Regions from separate parts of the Marinobacter sp. AN1 genome, predicted to be linked through region 1. Evidence: riboswitches for the same ligand, from Rfam matches in the RefSeq annotation. Region 1 holds a riboswitch; the other holds the start of a gene.
What was found. A riboswitch is a leader RNA that binds a small molecule or an ion and turns the genes downstream of it on or off. The one in region 1 is predicted to bind cobalamin.
Positions count from the first base shown of each region.

Region 2: it holds a riboswitch for cobalamin, as region 1 does, so the genes downstream of both, LJ360_RS19685 (ribonucleoside-diphosphate reductase subunit alpha) here and LJ360_RS01715 (TonB-dependent receptor plug domain-containing protein) in region 1, are expected to answer to the same signal.

Region 1 is NZ_CP110342.1:392,134-399,745, reverse strand. Features, by position in the region: gene LJ360_RS01730 (ABC transporter ATP-binding protein) at 1-210, opposite strand, end outside; gene LJ360_RS01725 (iron ABC transporter permease) at 210-1,124, opposite strand; gene LJ360_RS01720 (cobalamin-binding protein) at 1,171-2,064, opposite strand; gene LJ360_RS01715 (TonB-dependent receptor plug domain-containing protein) at 2,092-3,786, opposite strand; cobalamin riboswitch at 4,015-4,232, opposite strand; gene LJ360_RS01710 (putative nucleotidyltransferase substrate binding domain-containing protein) at 4,362-6,233, shown strand; gene LJ360_RS01705 (3'-5' exonuclease) at 6,268-7,002, shown strand; gene msrA (peptide-methionine (S)-S-oxide reductase MsrA) at 7,004-7,612, opposite strand, start outside.
Region 2 is NZ_CP110342.1:4,254,130-4,261,741, reverse strand. Features, by position in the region: gene metE (5-methyltetrahydropteroyltriglutamate--homocysteine S-methyltransferase) at 1-926, opposite strand, end outside; gene LJ360_RS19690 (LysR family transcriptional regulator) at 1,032-1,922, shown strand; cobalamin riboswitch at 1,973-2,190, shown strand; gene LJ360_RS19685 (ribonucleoside-diphosphate reductase subunit alpha) at 2,486-5,239, shown strand; gene LJ360_RS19680 (ribonucleotide-diphosphate reductase subunit beta) at 5,497-6,555, shown strand; gene LJ360_RS19675 (CLCA_X family protein) at 6,637-7,410, shown strand; gene LJ360_RS19670 (DUF3147 family protein) at 7,566-7,612, shown strand, end outside.

The DNA of each region.
Region 1 (7,612 bases):
CACCTCCGTAAGCGGGTACTCACCCAGGCGAACCTCACCCTCCCGCGGCAGCCGCAGGCCCGCCAGCGTATGCAGCAAGGTGGTTTTGCCGGCACCATTCGGCCCCAGCACACCCCACACCTGGCCCGCTTCAACCGTCAGGTTCAGCGGGGAACCACCCGTCCGCCCCGGAATGTCGATCACCAGCTGACGAGCCTGCAAGGTGTCCATCAGCGACTCCGGTACAGCAGATAGAGGAACGTGGGCACGCCCAGCAACGCCGTAATGACACCGACTGGCAGTTGTTCGGGGGAAATCACCACCCGGGCCAGGGTATCTGCCAGTACCAGCAGGGCGCCGCCGCCCAGGGCGCAGGCAGGCAGGATAATGCGCTGATCATTGCCCAGCACCAATCGGAGCATATGGGGCACCACCAGCCCGACGAAGCCGATGCTGCCAGCGGTGGTAACCGCAGTAGCGGTCAGCAGGCTGGCGCCAATGTAGATGGTCCATTCCATGGGGCGCACGTTTACCCCCAGGGCAGCGGCCTGCAAAGGCCCCCGGGCGAGCACATTCAGACTGCGGCCCGCAGGTATAACCAGAAGGCAGGCGAGTACCAGAAGCACAAAGGCCGGCCAGGGGGACCCCGCATAAGCCACGTCTCCCATCAGCCAGTAGAGCATGCCCGGCAGCTCACGGGTCGGAGCGAGCGCCAGCAACAGGGTAATAATTGCGCCCCAGCCCGCCGCCACAACCACGCCGGTCAGTAACAGCCGGGTGGGCGTCCAGCTTCCGGTACCGTGGGCCAGGCCGAAAACCATTAGCGTTGACAACAGGGCGCCACCAAAGGCGGAAGCGGTGACAATAACGCCGGCCACCCCCGCGAGCATACTCAGCAAGGCACCCACCGCTGCGCCGCCGGACAGCCCCAGCACATAGGGATCTGCCAGCGGGTTACGCAGCAATACCTGCATCAGCGCGCCGGCAACCGCAAGCAGGCCGCCGGTAGCGAAGGCGGCAAGGGTTCGGGGCAGGCGCAGTTCCAGTACCAGCGTCCGATTCAGTTCGCTGCCGCTACCCGTGAGAGCCGCCAGGGTATCCGCCAGCGACAGGCCGGCGCTGCCCACGCTGACCGATAACACCATGGCGCCCAGCCCTGCCAGGGCCAGCAGTGCCAGGGGGCGAAAGGCGTCAAAGGCGGGCACGGGCCTGCTCCAACAGGTCGCACAACTCACGGGTGCCATCCAGCATGCGGAAGGTGGCTCGCTGCAGCAGGTCCGGGGAAACCTGGAAGAGATTGTCACTGGCCACTGCCGTCAGCGAGGGATAGTCCCGCCAGCGTTGTAGCCAGCCCTGTTCGGTATCGCCACGGCCGGCGGTAACGATTACTTCCGGGTCCACCATCAGCAGCGTCTCCACCGATATGCGGGGGACGAGGCGGGGCAGGTCACCGAACACGTTGGTGCCACCACAAAGCTGTATGGCCCTGCTGATCAGTTCATCGCCATTAATGGTCATCAGCGGCTGGTCCCACACCTGGTAGAACACCCGCACGGGCCTGGCCGTTTCATACTGCGATTCGATGGCCCTGATACCTGCCAGAAATTCCCCGGCACGCTGTTCTGCCAGCGGCTGGTGGCCGGTAAGCAGACCCAGCGCCTTCACAGTGGCGGCGATATCCTCGAACGTTCTGGGCGCCAGCCAGAACACGGGGATACCCAGCTCTGCCAGGCGGTCCAGCTGAACCCTGGAGTTTCCGTCGGTCCAGCCAATCACCAGATCTGGCTCGAGGGTCAGGATGGCTTCCAGGTCTACCCGCTTACTGTCGCCTACCCGGGGCAGCTCCCTCGCTTCAGGCGGATAGTCGCTCCAGGCGCCGGCACCCACCAGTTGGTCGCCAGCGCCAGCGGAATAAACCAGCTCGGTTGCACCGGGCGACAGGGATACAATCCGGACGGCCCGCTCCGACAGGCAGACCTCCCGTCCAAGGGCATCAACCGCACATAGTCCACCCGCCTTGCTGCCTGCTGCCAGCATAAGCAGTAACAGAAAACCAGCTATCGAGCTTAAGCGCCACGATAGCATTACCGGGTCACCTGTCTGGACCGGGACTTACTGAAGGAAATCATAACGTACTGACAGCATTGCGGTCCTGCCGGTGCTGATGAAATATTGATCACCACTGTACTGTGCCAGACGATGCTCCTCATCGAGTACATTATCCACCGTCAACTTGACCGACCACTGATCTGCCAGACTCACGCCAGCACGAAGATCCCAGTTGCCATACCCCGGGATACGCTTACGCTCGTAACTGTACCGGTGACTCTCCGCCCGAAGGGTCGTGCCGACGTACCAATCGTCGAAATGACGGTCGACATCAAGCCTGACGGTCTGCTCCGGTCGCCGGATCAGTGTGCTGCCGTCTTCCCTGTCTTCATAATCTCCAGCACTGGCACCAGCGCGCACAGTCCAATCGCTATTCTGCCAGCCCGCTGAAACTTCAATACCCCGAAGCCGCGCCTCCTTGACATTCAGAGAACGAAACTGGGTATTGTCGAAGATGATAAGCTGATCTACATCACTCTGGTAAAGGGCGACATCCCAAAACCAGTTTCCATAGTTACCTTCCATACCGATTTCGTAGCTGGTTGACTCTTCTGGCTCCAGGTCCGGATTACCGCCCCAGGCTGGTGGGGCGTACAGATCCAGAAAGGTTGGTACCTTGAAAGCTGTGCCAACACTGGCACGTAGCCGATGGCTGGAATCAATCCGGTAGCCGTAGGATGCGCCCCATGTCTCATGGGTGCCAAACGCATCATTGTCGTCACTGCGAGCACTCAGATGAAGCTCTGTTGGGCCGAAATTGAACAAGGCCTGACCAAAATAGGCATCGTTGCCGCGTTTGTCTTCGGTGAAAGACTGGGTCGAATCCAGCCGATCGGTCATGGTTTCTGCGCCAAGCACAAACTCATGCGTGCCAACCGTAAACCAGTTTTCCAGGCGAGATGTACGGGTGTTGGTATTGTATTCACCCGGGAAGGCACTCACATCATCCAGTTCATCCCTCGCATCAGAGAACTGCAGGCTTGTCCGCCAGTGGTCGGTAAGCGGAAAGTCGACGCCCACGCCTGCCACCTGGAACAAATAATCGTTGTACCCTCCTTCATACTCTGAGCGACCTTCGGCGCCAAGATAGGTCATATAAGCGCGAACGCCATTGGAAAACTCGTAACTTGCATTGAAGCTACCGGAGGTATTGTCGTAGGACTTGTCGTCTCCATTCTCCACCACCGGGGCGCCATCTGTCCGGAACCGGTTAATACCGACACCAAGAGAACTGTTTTCCTCGACGGAGGAAAGTCCAAGGGTGTAGTTCTGGGTGTCCAGGTTCCCGGCGCCGACCTCAACCCACCCTTTGGAACCCTCACTCTCTGGCGCGGTGTATGCCTGAACTACCCCACCCATTGCATCTGCACCGTAAAGACTGCTCCGACTACCCCTGACGATTTCCACCCGGTTGATCAGTTGAGGTGGCAGGTAGTGCCAGGCTGGTGAGCCAGATGTTACTGAACGAATACGAATACCGTTAACCAGCAAAACCGTCCCGTCAGACTCGTGCCCACGAATAAGTACCGTCGCATTTTTGCCGAGAGAGCCGTTTGCAGAGATGGCTATGCCGGGGCGCGAAACAATGACATCCTGGAAGTCTTTAGGTTGCTGCCGGCGTATTTCGGCTTCTTCAATCGTGGTAACAGACGAGAGACTTTCACCAACCGTTTTCGGACCCAGGGTGGCGGTCACCACGATAGGATCCATTGGCCGGGTATCGGTCTCTGACTGGGCAAAGGCATTCAGGGAAGGGGCGAGCAGGGACGCGCCTGCTACGAAAACGGGAACCTTGAGCATCATACTACTCCACAAACCGCGCGCACCCGCACGGGTTCAAGACATGCATTACGGAGTAGTCAGCGGGGCAGGCAGGACGGAGAGCGGAAAGATGCCGGGAGTCGCCTACCCGAGCCGCCCTCCGCAACTCCGGGTGTGTTCCCAGGCCGGTCTCCGGGCTTTTGAGCGAACCGCGGTGCGGTTACGGGCAACCGCCTTCCCACGACAATGCGCAGTGGCGGATTGGTTACCCTTATCTCAATTACCGTTGCGGGGGCAGCGTCGGACTGGCCCGAAGGCGCACCGACTTCCCGTTTCATCCCGCGCCATACTGGCAGCAGGACACCTGAAAACAGGGCGCAAGGCTAGCAACACCCCTTGTGGTGGTCAATGTAATTCATCAAGTGTTGCAGGCCACCCGTTCGCGAACCGCCTTGCTGCCCTGCTATATTGCAGTGGTTACCCTCAATGACACCATAGCAACAGGGCGGCCCATGCAAGCGGAACTGATCGACATCCGTAACCACTTACAGCAGCACGCACCCTTCGATGAACTGCCGGATGAGGCGCTGGACCGGGTGGCCGGCAGTATCGAGATTGCCTATTTCCAGGGCGGGGAAAAAATCCTGGAGCTGGGCCAGAAGAATACCGACCTGCATTATATCCGCAGCGGTGCGGCAGAACTCTACCGACGCTCCGGGGAGCTGTACAACCGGCTCGGCGAGGGCGAAATCTTCGGCCAGATCGGTCTTTTGATGGGTCGCCAGGTGCGCTTTCCTGCCACAGCCCTGGAGGACACCCTCATCTACCTGATCCCGTACCCGGTGTTTCAGGACCTGTTCGATAACCATGATGTCTTTGCCGACTTCGTGGAGGTAGAGGACAAGAGCCGCCTGCGCCAGGCCGTCACCCGATCGGACCAGGTCAACGACTCGATGACGGCGAAGGTCTCCCGGCTGATCTCTCGCCAACCGGTAACCGCCCCCTCCACCGTGCGCCTGCAGGAGGCCGCCCGCATCATGACCGATAACCGGGTATCGTCCCTGCTGCTGGTTGAGGGCAGCGGGGACGACGAGGGCAACCTGGTGGGTATCATCACCGATCGTGATCTGCGCACCCGGGCCGTGGCCGACGCCCTGCCGTCGGAAACCCCGGTGGCCGATATCATGTCACCGGATCTGATCACCATCCGGCCCGATGCGCTGGTGTTCGAGGCCATGTTGCAAATGCTGCACAACAATGTGCACCACCTGCCGGTCATCGAAAAGGGCAAGCCCCGGGGTGTGGTGGCCCTGTCCGATATCGTCAAGTATGAATCCCAGAACAGCCTGTACGTGGTCAGCAACATTCACCGCCAGCCCGATGTGAAAGGCCTCAAGGCCATCAGCCAGGAAGTCCGCAACAGCTTTATCCGGATGGTAAACGAAGACGCCAATTCCCACATGATCGGCAGTGCCATGGCCGGTATCGGCCGCAGCTTTACCCAGCGACTTCTGGAGCTTGGAGAGGAGAAACTTGGCCCGCCACCGGTGCCCTACTGTTTCCTCGCCCTGGGGTCCATGGCCCGGGATGAGCAGCTTATTGTCACCGACCAGGATAACGCCATGGTACTGGATGACAGTTTCGACCCGGCTGAGCACGACGCCTACTTCCTCGCCCTGGCAAAGTTCGTCAGCGATGGCCTGGCCGAATGCGGCTATGCCTACTGCACCGGCGATATCATGGCGACCAACCCCAAGTGGCGGCAGCCCCTGAAAGTCTGGAAGGACTATTTCACCGACTGGATCGATAATCCCAAGGCGGAAGCCCTGCTCAACAGTAATATCTTCTTTGACCTGGACGGGGTGTACGGTGAGGAGCGCTACGCCGAAGCCCTCAAGGAGCTGATCGCAGAAAAAGCACAGAACAGTCAGCGATTCCTGGCCATGCTGGCCCGCAATGCCCTCAATCGAACGCCACCCCTGGGCTTCTTCCGCCAGTTTGTGATGGAGGAAGATGGCAAACAGCAGAAAACCTTCAACCTGAAGCGTCGGGGTACGGCGCCGGTATCCGACCTGATTCGGGTGCATGCATTGGCCTGTGGATCCCGGGCCCAGAATTCCTTTGACCGGCTGCGGGACATTGGCAAGACCCGCTTACTGCCGGAAGACGGCGTGGGCAACCTGAGGGATGCCATGGAGTTTATCGCTATCGTCCGTATCCGCCACCAGGCCCTGGCCATGGAAGACGGGCGCGAACCGGACAACAACGTGCGCCCGGAAGATCTGTCCCCCTTCGAGCGCAGCCACCTGAAAGACGCCTTCCAGGTCGTCAGCCAGGCCCAGAAGTTCCTGCGCTATCGTTACAACGCCCAGATTCCCCGGTAGTCCCCGTGATAACAACGTTGTACACAGGAGAGCCATGAGCACCAGACGTAGAGCATCCGGTGACGGCCATCGGCCAACCGGCGACTGGCCAGATAGAATGTCGTCACTGGCAAGGGAAACCAGTGACCCGCGCCTGAGGACCTTCTATGAGGCCTTCTCCATCACGCCCGACACCACCGTGGAAGAGGTCCCGATGGTCGCCATGGACTTCGAAACCACCGGGCTGGACCCGAACCAGCACTCCATCGTCAGTATCGGCCTGGTGCCCTTCACGTTCCGACGAATTCGCCTGGCCGAGGCCCGTCATTGGGTAGTGCGTCCGCAGTTGCCACTGCACCAGACGTCGGTCACCATCCATGGCATCACCCATACCGATATCCAGGAGGCACCAGATTTGGGGGATATCCTGGATGAGTTATTGCCGGCCCTGGCCGGCCGTATTCCGGTCGTTCACTACCGGGCCATAGAGCGGCCGTTCCTTGATGTGGCATTGCGGTGGCGTCTGAAGGAAGGGATAGACTTCCCGGTGATCGACACCATGGCCATCGAAGCCCACCTTCACCCGGACCGGAACCCCACCCGCTGGCAGCGGTTATGGGGCAAGAAGCCGGTGTCCATCCGCCTGGCGGACAGCCGGCTGCGCTATAACCTGCCCCACTACCCGGGCCATAATGCGCTGATTGATGCCATCGGCACGGCGGAGCTGCTGCAGGCACAGATTCGCCATCATTTTGGCCCGGATACGCCGATTCGGGATCTCTGGCTGTAAATCAGTCCTCCCGGACCTTTTCAATGTAATCCCCGTAGCCGGCTGCTTCCATCTGGTCCAGGGGGATAAACGCCATGGCCGCCGAATTCATGCAGTAGCGCAGGCCCGTGGGCTCCGGACCATCGTTGAATACGTGCCCCAGGTGCGAGTCGGCATAGCGGCTGCGAATCTCGGTGCGGGTCATCCACAGCTTGTTGTCTTCCCGCTCCACCACCGCCTCCGGGTTGATGGGACGGGTAAAGCTGGGCCAGCCGGTGCCTGATTTGTACATATCCCGTGACGAAAACAGGGGCTCACCCGAGACGATATCCACATAGAGACCTGGCTCCTTGTTATCCCAGTACTCATTATTGAACGCCCTTTCGGTACCGTCTTCCCGGGCCACCTCGTACTGGAGGTCGGTGAGTTCAGCCCGCAGCGTCGCCTCATCCGGCATCCGGAAACTCTCCGGATCGAAGCCGGGGCCAGCCACGATGCGGTCAGTCACCGAACTGGTGGTGCCAGCCGCCTGGCCCTGGCGATCCGGCCGGAACTGTGAGAAATCCAGCTCTTGGTCTTCACCCCAGACCTTGTCAATAAACTGGAAACGGCCGCTGTTGAAGGTGTAGAC
Region 2 (7,612 bases), 440 kb from region 1:
ACCGGTGTCAGCCATTCCAAAAGACCGTTGAGGTCCGTCTTCCAGATATTGCGTCCGTCGATCACCCCCAGGGACAGCACCTTGTGGGGGGGCAGCCAGTCGACCACCACCTGCACATCCTGTTTGCCCCGTACCGCGTCTATGTGGAGACCGGCCACTGGCAGGTTGCAGGCCTGCTGCAGGTTTTCCGCGAGGGTGCCGAAATAGGTGGTTAGTAGCAGTTTGCTGCGGCTTCCCTTGAGGGCGTGGTAGGCGGTTTCCAGGGCTGCTTTCCAGTCGGCGTCCAGTTCGGTGACCAGGACGGGCTCATCCACCTGAACCCAGTCCACCCCCAGGTCCGCCAGCTGATCCAGCAATTGCCCGTAGACCGGCAGCAGGCGCTCCAGCAGTTGCAGGCGGTCGTCGCCTTCCCGGGCCTTGCACAGCCACAGGTAGGTGACCGGACCGATAATCACCGGCTTGGGGGACACACCGGCACTGCGCGCCTCGGCATTCTGCTCTAACAGCCTCTGGTTGTTGAGGGAGAACGACGTGTCTTCGGACACTTCCGGGACGATGTAGTGATAGTTGGTGTCGAACCACTTGGTCATCTCACCGGCCGCAATGCCGCAACCGCAGTCCGCCGGTGACCGGCCCCGGGCCACGCGGAAGTAGTGGTCCAGTTCGCTGCCCTTAAGTCCCTGAACCCGCTCCGGTAGATGGCTCAGGGTGAAGCTCATGTCCAGGACATGGTCGTACAGGGAAAAGTCCCCCACCGGCGCGTAGTCCAGGTCGGCCTGGGTTTGCCAGTTCTGCTGCCGCAGGTGTTTCGCCGTGTTCAACAGGTCGTCCGCGGTGGTTTTCTGCTTCCAGTAGTCTTCCAGTGCGAATTTGAGTTCTCGCCGGGTGCCGATGCGGGGAAACCCGAGGTTGTGTGTCAGTGCCATGGTGGTGCTCCTGTTAATCAATAAGTGGCAGGAGCATAACCACTGCAGTTCATGACGAAAAATGGTTAAATGTCACCAATCCATGACATTGATTCATAAATAGCCATGATCGAACGAAGCCATCTGAAAATCCTGCGGGAAATCGACCGCCAGGGTTCCCTGACCGCTGCCGCCAGGGCATTGCACCTGACCCAGTCCGCCCTCAGTCACAAGATCACCCGGCTCGAGCAGCTACTGGGTACGCCCTTGTGGCAGAAGGAAGGTCGGGGCCTCAAGCTCACCCAGGCTGGTGATTACCTGTTGCAACAGGCCAACCGCCTGCTGCCCCAGCTGGAACGGGTGGATGAGCGCCTGTTGCAGTTTGCCCGGGGCGAACGGGGGGCGCTGAACATTGGTATGGAGTGTCACCCCTGTTACCAGTGGTTGCTGAAAGTTGTGGACCCCTTCCTGGCCCGGTGGCCAGGGGTGGATGTGGACGTCACCCAGAAGTTCCAGTTCGGTGGCATGGCAGCGCTGTTCAACCATGACATTGACCTGCTGGTGACGCCAGATCCGATCGTTCGGGAAGGGATTCACTTCGAGCCGGTGTTTCCCTACGAGCAGGTGCTGGTGGTCAGCCGTGATAGTGAGCTTGCCGGGCTGGAACGGGTAACCCCGCAGCAGGTGGCCGCCCAGACCCTGTATACCTACCCGGTGGCCATCGAGCGCCTGGATATCTTCCAGCAGTTCCTGTTGCCTGCCAGTTGCCTGCCCAAAAAGCACAAGGTACTGGAAGCCACCGAGATGATGCTGCAGATGGTCGCCGCCGGCCGGGGCGTGGCCACGTTACCCCTTTGGCTGGTGGAAGAATACGCTGAGAGCCTGCCAATCACGCCAGTCAGGTTGGGTGAACAGGGCATTCACAAGCACATCCACCTGGGCGTTCGAACGGCAGACCTCGACGACCGCCACACCCGGGCGTTTATCGAAATGGCGGGTGAAACCTCGCTGGTGTGATCCTGATCCCTCTGTCGCTCAGCATGGTTGTTGTCGGTGGTTTCTCTGTATATAGTGTTTATGTTCTTGGCGTAATACCAGATATTGTGATTAATTGATGATCAGTCTGGTATTGGGAATCCGGTGAGAGTCCGGAACTGACGCGCAGCGGTATTGGGGAACGAACGGGCATCATGACACTGGCACACGCCGGGAAGTCGCCCGCAAGGCCGAACCGGAAGGTTTACGCCCCTGAGTCCGAAGACCGGCCAAGGACAGAGTGCTGTGCCTTCGCGTTTTAAAGGCGAGCGGACGGGTTCCAGTTTTTTGCCACGGAATCCACGGAAGAACACGGAAAAAGCAAAAGACCAAGACGTTATTGGTCCACGAAATCCACGAAAGAACACGAAGTTGAAACAACCAGACCTGTTTGTTCAGTAATCATTTTTTTCGTGTTCTTTCGTGGGTTTCGTGGCTAAAAATCTTTTCATCTTTTTCCGTGTTCTTCCGTGGATTCCGTGGCTAACCAACCCCTCCTGCAACGCGAAGCCAGCAATACCAACGCGTTGTAAAGGAGAACACCCATGTCCACAGCCCTGGCCGAAGCACCCCCAGCCACCACGGAATCCCTCCAGGTGATCAAGCGCAACGGCACCCTGGTGGGTTTCGACCCCTCCAAGATCAGCGTCGCCGTCACCAAGGCCTTCCTCGCCGTGGAGGGTGACCAGGCCGCCGGTTCCGCCCATATCAACCATGCCGTCAAAGCCGTGACTGAGCAGGTGGTCCAGGCCATCAGTCGTCGCCTTAAGGCTGGTGGCAAGGTGCATATCGAGGACATCCAGGACCAGGTGGAGCTGGCGCTGATGCGGGGCGAAGAGCAGAAAGTCGCCCGCGCCTACGTCCTCTACCGGGAGGAACACGCACGCCAGCGGGCGCTGGACGAGCCAGTGGAAGCGCACCCGCACCTGACCGTGAAGAAGGCGGATGGCACATCAGCGCCGCTGGATCTGGGCCTGATGAAACTGCAGGTGGAACAGGCGGCTACGGGTCTGCAGGGCATCAATGGCGAATCCCTGGTGGAAGACGCCCTGCGCAACCTCTACGACGGTATCGAGGAAACCGGGGTACTGTCCGCACTGATCATGACCGCCCGTGGCCGTATCGAACAGGAGCCGGACTACAGTGCGGTCACCGCCCGTTTGCTGCTGGAACAGATCCGCCTGGAAACCGCCGGGGCGCTGAACCTGCCCACCACGCTCTCGCTGGCGGAGGTTTACCCACAGGCGCTGACTGCGTTTATTCACGAAGGCATCCGCTACGAACTGCTGGACGAAGCCCTCGCCGCCTTTGACCTTGAACGGCTGGGCGCCGCCCTGAAACCGGAGCGGGACCAGCAGTTTGGCTTCCTTGGCCTGCAGACCCTTTACGACCGCTACTTCCTGCACTGGAACAAGGCCCGCCTGGAGTTGCCTCAGGTGTTCTTCATGCGGGTGGCCATGGGCCTGGCCCTGCGGGAGGATGACCCCAACACCCGCGCCATCGAATTCTATGAGCTGCTGTCCAGCTTCGACTACATGGCCAGCACCCCCACGCTGTTCAACAGCGGTACCCGCCATTCCCAGCTGTCCTCCTGCTACCTGACCACCGTGCAGGATGACCTGGAGAGCATCTACGGCGCCATCCGTGACAACGCCATGCTGTCCAAGTGGGCTGGCGGCCTTGGCAACGACTGGACCCCGGTGCGGGCCCTGGGCTCCCACATCAAGGGCACCAACGGTCAGAGCCAGGGTGTGGTGCCGTTCCTGAAAGTGGTCAACGACACCGCCGTGGCGGTGAACCAGGGCGGCAAGCGCAAGGGCGCCGTCTGCGCCTACCTGGAAAGCTGGCACCTGGACATCGAGGAATTCCTGGAGCTGCGCAAGAACACCGGTGACGAACGCCGCCGCACCCACGATATGAACACCGCCAACTGGGTGCCGGACCTGCTGATCGAACGCATGCGTGAAGATGGCGACTGGACCCTGTTCTCCCCCAGCGATGTGAGCGACTTGCACGACCTGTACGGTAACGCTTTCCGGGAACGCTATGAACACTATGAACAGCTGGCGGAACAGGGGGAAATCACCCTTTACAAGACGGTCTCCGCCAAGCAGCTATGGCGCAAGATGCTTACCGTGCTGTTCGAAACCGGCCATCCCTGGATCACCTTCAAGGACCCCTGCAACCTGCGTTCACCCCAGCAGCATAAAGGGGTCGTGCACAGCTCCAACCTGTGCACCGAAATCACCCTCAACACCAGCGAAGACGAAATCGCCGTGTGCAACCTGGGTTCCGTGAACCTGGCGGCCCACGTGCAGGATGGCGAGCTGGACGTAAAACGGCTGGAGCGGACCGTCACCACCGCCGTACGCATGCTCGATAACGTTATCGACATCAACTACTACGCGGTGCCCCAGGCGAAGAACTCCAACCTCAAACACCGCCCGGTGGGTCTGGGTCTGATGGGCTTCCAGGACGCCCTCTACAAACTGGGCGTACCCTACGCCAGCCCGGAAGCGGTGGAGTTCGCTGACGTGGCCATGGAACAGCTCAGCTACTTCGCCATCCGTGCATCCGCCACATTAGCCGGTGAACGTGGCGCCTACGGGAGTTACGAGGGTTCCCTGTGGGACCAGGGCATCCTGCCCATCGACTCCCTGGACCTGCTGAGAGCGAACCGTCGCGACGGCGACGTCTCGGTCAACACCGAAACCCGGCTGGACTGGACCCCCGTTCGGGAGCTCGTTGCCAGCAACGGCATGCGCAACAGCAACGTCATGGCGATCGCCCCCACGGCCACCATCTCCAACATCGTCGGCGTCTCCCAGTCCATCGAACCGGCCTACCAGAACCTGTTCGTCAAATCGAACCTCTCCGGCGAGTTCACCGTGGTGAACCCTTCACTGGTCCGTGACCTCAAGGCTGAGGGCCTTTGGGACAACGTCATGGTCAACGATCTCAAGTACTTCGACGGCAGCGTGCAACAGATCGACCGCATCCCGGCGCAGCTGAAAGCCCGCTACGCCACGGCCTTTGAAATCGATGCGAGATGGCTGGTGGAAGCCGCCGCGCGACGTCAGAAATGGCTCGACCAGGCCCAGAGCCTGAACCTGTACATGGCCGAGCCCAACGGCCGAAAACTCGATGAACTGTACCAGCTGGCCTGGGAGCGGGGCCTGAAAACCACCTATTACCTGCGCTCCCTGGGTGCCACCGGTGCTGAAAAAACCACCCCGGTCGCCGCGCCACAGCCGCAGGTGTGTTCCATTGACGAGCCTGATTGTGAGGCTTGTCAGTAACTGATTTTTTTAGCCACGGAATCCACGGAAGAACACGGAAAATAGCGAAAGGCAAAAACGTTACGGGCCACTAAACCCACGAAAGAACACGAACAAAGATTCACTACGAAAAGAAAAAGGCTTTGTTGTCTTTTACTTTCGTGTTCTTTCGTGGGTTTAGTGGCTAAAAAGATCCTTTCATCTTTTCTTTTTTGTTTTTCCTTCCGTGTTCTTCCGTGGATTCCGTGGCCAACAAATTCTTTAAGCGGAGAAACTCCATGCTCAACTGGGACGACGAACCAAAAATCACCCCGCAAGCTGCAAACCCCGTAGGCCCGGCCCCGGTCAATGTCGATGATAAACGCGTCATCAACGGCGAAACCGACATCAACCAGCTGGCGCCGTTCAAGTACCCCTGGGCCTGGGAGTACTTCATGAACGCCAACAAGAACCACTGGACCCCCCTGGACGTCAACATGGCCCAGGACGTCCACGACTATCACCACCGCCTAACGGCCCCGGAAAAACACGTCTACGAGAACGTGCTGGCCTACCTCACCACTTCCGATATCCTCGCCATGCGCAACATCGGCCTGGCGGTGATGGAGAAAATGAGCGCCCCGGAACTGCAGATCTACCAGGCCCGCCAGGTGTACGAGGAAGCCATGCACACCTGGGCTTACCAGCACTGCATTGAAACCCTCAACCTGGACCAGAGTGAAATCTACAACCGCTACCGGGTGGTGCCGGAAATCAACGGCAAGATCCAGATGGCCAACCGCCGCCTGGACGCGGCCATGCGCTCCGACCTGAACCTGCGCAACCGGGATGACCTTCAGGAATTCATCATGTCCTATCTGTTCTTCGCGGCCGTGTTCGAGGGTGCCTGGTTCTACAACGGCTTCAGCCCCATCTTCGCCCTGCAGCGCCGGGGCCTGATGCGGGGCACTGGCGAGCAACTGCAGTACATCCTGCGGGACGAAGCCATGCACTTCTCCTTCGGCCTGAAAGTGGTCAACCAGATCCTCGACGAGGAAAACATCACCCTCGATCCCAAGGCGGTGCAGGACATGTGGGATGAGTCGGAAGCGGCAGAGAAAGCCTATGCTGACTATATCCTGCGGGATCCCATCCTCGGCTATTCCGCCGAATACCACAGCGAGCAGTTCCGGTTTGTCGCCAACCGCCGGGCGAGAACCGTGGGCCTGGAAGAGCCGTTCCCCGGGGCGAAGAACGTCTCCCCCTGGCTGGACGAACAGGCCACCCTGCGCAAGGAGAAGAACTTCTTCGAGACCCGGGTGATCGAGTACCAGACCGGCGCGCAGCTGGAGTGGTAGGTCATTGGGCTGCGTCGCCAGGGCTTCAGGGAAACGGTCATTGGCAGTTACACTGTCGCTGAACCCGAAGCGTGAGACCCCATGCCCAGATCCTACTACCGCCGCGGGCCGGATCACCGCGGCGGTACCACGGTTACCTTCCTCGACGTTCGGCGCCGATTTCAGTTCCGCACCATCGAGATCGGCCGCTGGGTCACCGAGCCGGAAAAACAGCGTAGCGCCGCCCTGTTCTACGACGCCCTGTGCGATCTGATGACCATCCTGGGTGGCACCGAAACCCTCATCTCCCTCCGGGGTACCCTGGCCCTGCAATACGGCATCGGCGGCCAGCCCGGCGTATCCGCCCACTACACCCCGGCCACCCGCAGCTTTGCCCTGGCCAAGAATGCCGGTCCCGGCAGTATCGCCCATGAGTGGTTCCACGCCTTTGATCACTACATTGCCGACAAGCTGTTTGAACAAGGCAGCAAAGGCGCTTTCGGCTCTACCCTATGGCTGACCCGGGACGACCCGGTTTCACACCCCCTCAACCAGCGCCTGCAGGCCTGTTACAAGGCCATTCTGCTGAACCCGGCCGGCACCGGACCCAGCGCGCTGTTCCTCCAGTCCGCGAAAGCCGACAAGGCCGCCGGTGTCCTCTACTTCAGCAAGCCCGAAGAACTCTGTGCCCGGGCCTTCGAGGCGTTCGTGCAGGACGCCGACTTCAAGAACGAATTCCTGGTAAAGGGCACCCGGGAAACCGACGAAGCCAGGATGGGGCTGTACCCGCGGGGTGAGCAGCGGGAGGCGATCAACTGCGCCTTTCAGAACTACTATTTCAACCTTGGTCATGCACTGCAGCGGATCAAGGTCTGAGGAGCGGGATTGAAACACACAGGCTGGTATATTGCATTCAGGTTGGGTGTCTGACGGCTATGCTATCAGGTATGGACCAGAGTCCGACCAGAGGTTCGTGTGACCCGCGAACCGTGCGCCCGGCTCCATGCATTTGCTGGTGAGAGGTAGAATAATTGGCCTACTACATAACAAAAGTCTTGGTAACTGCGGTTCTGGTTGT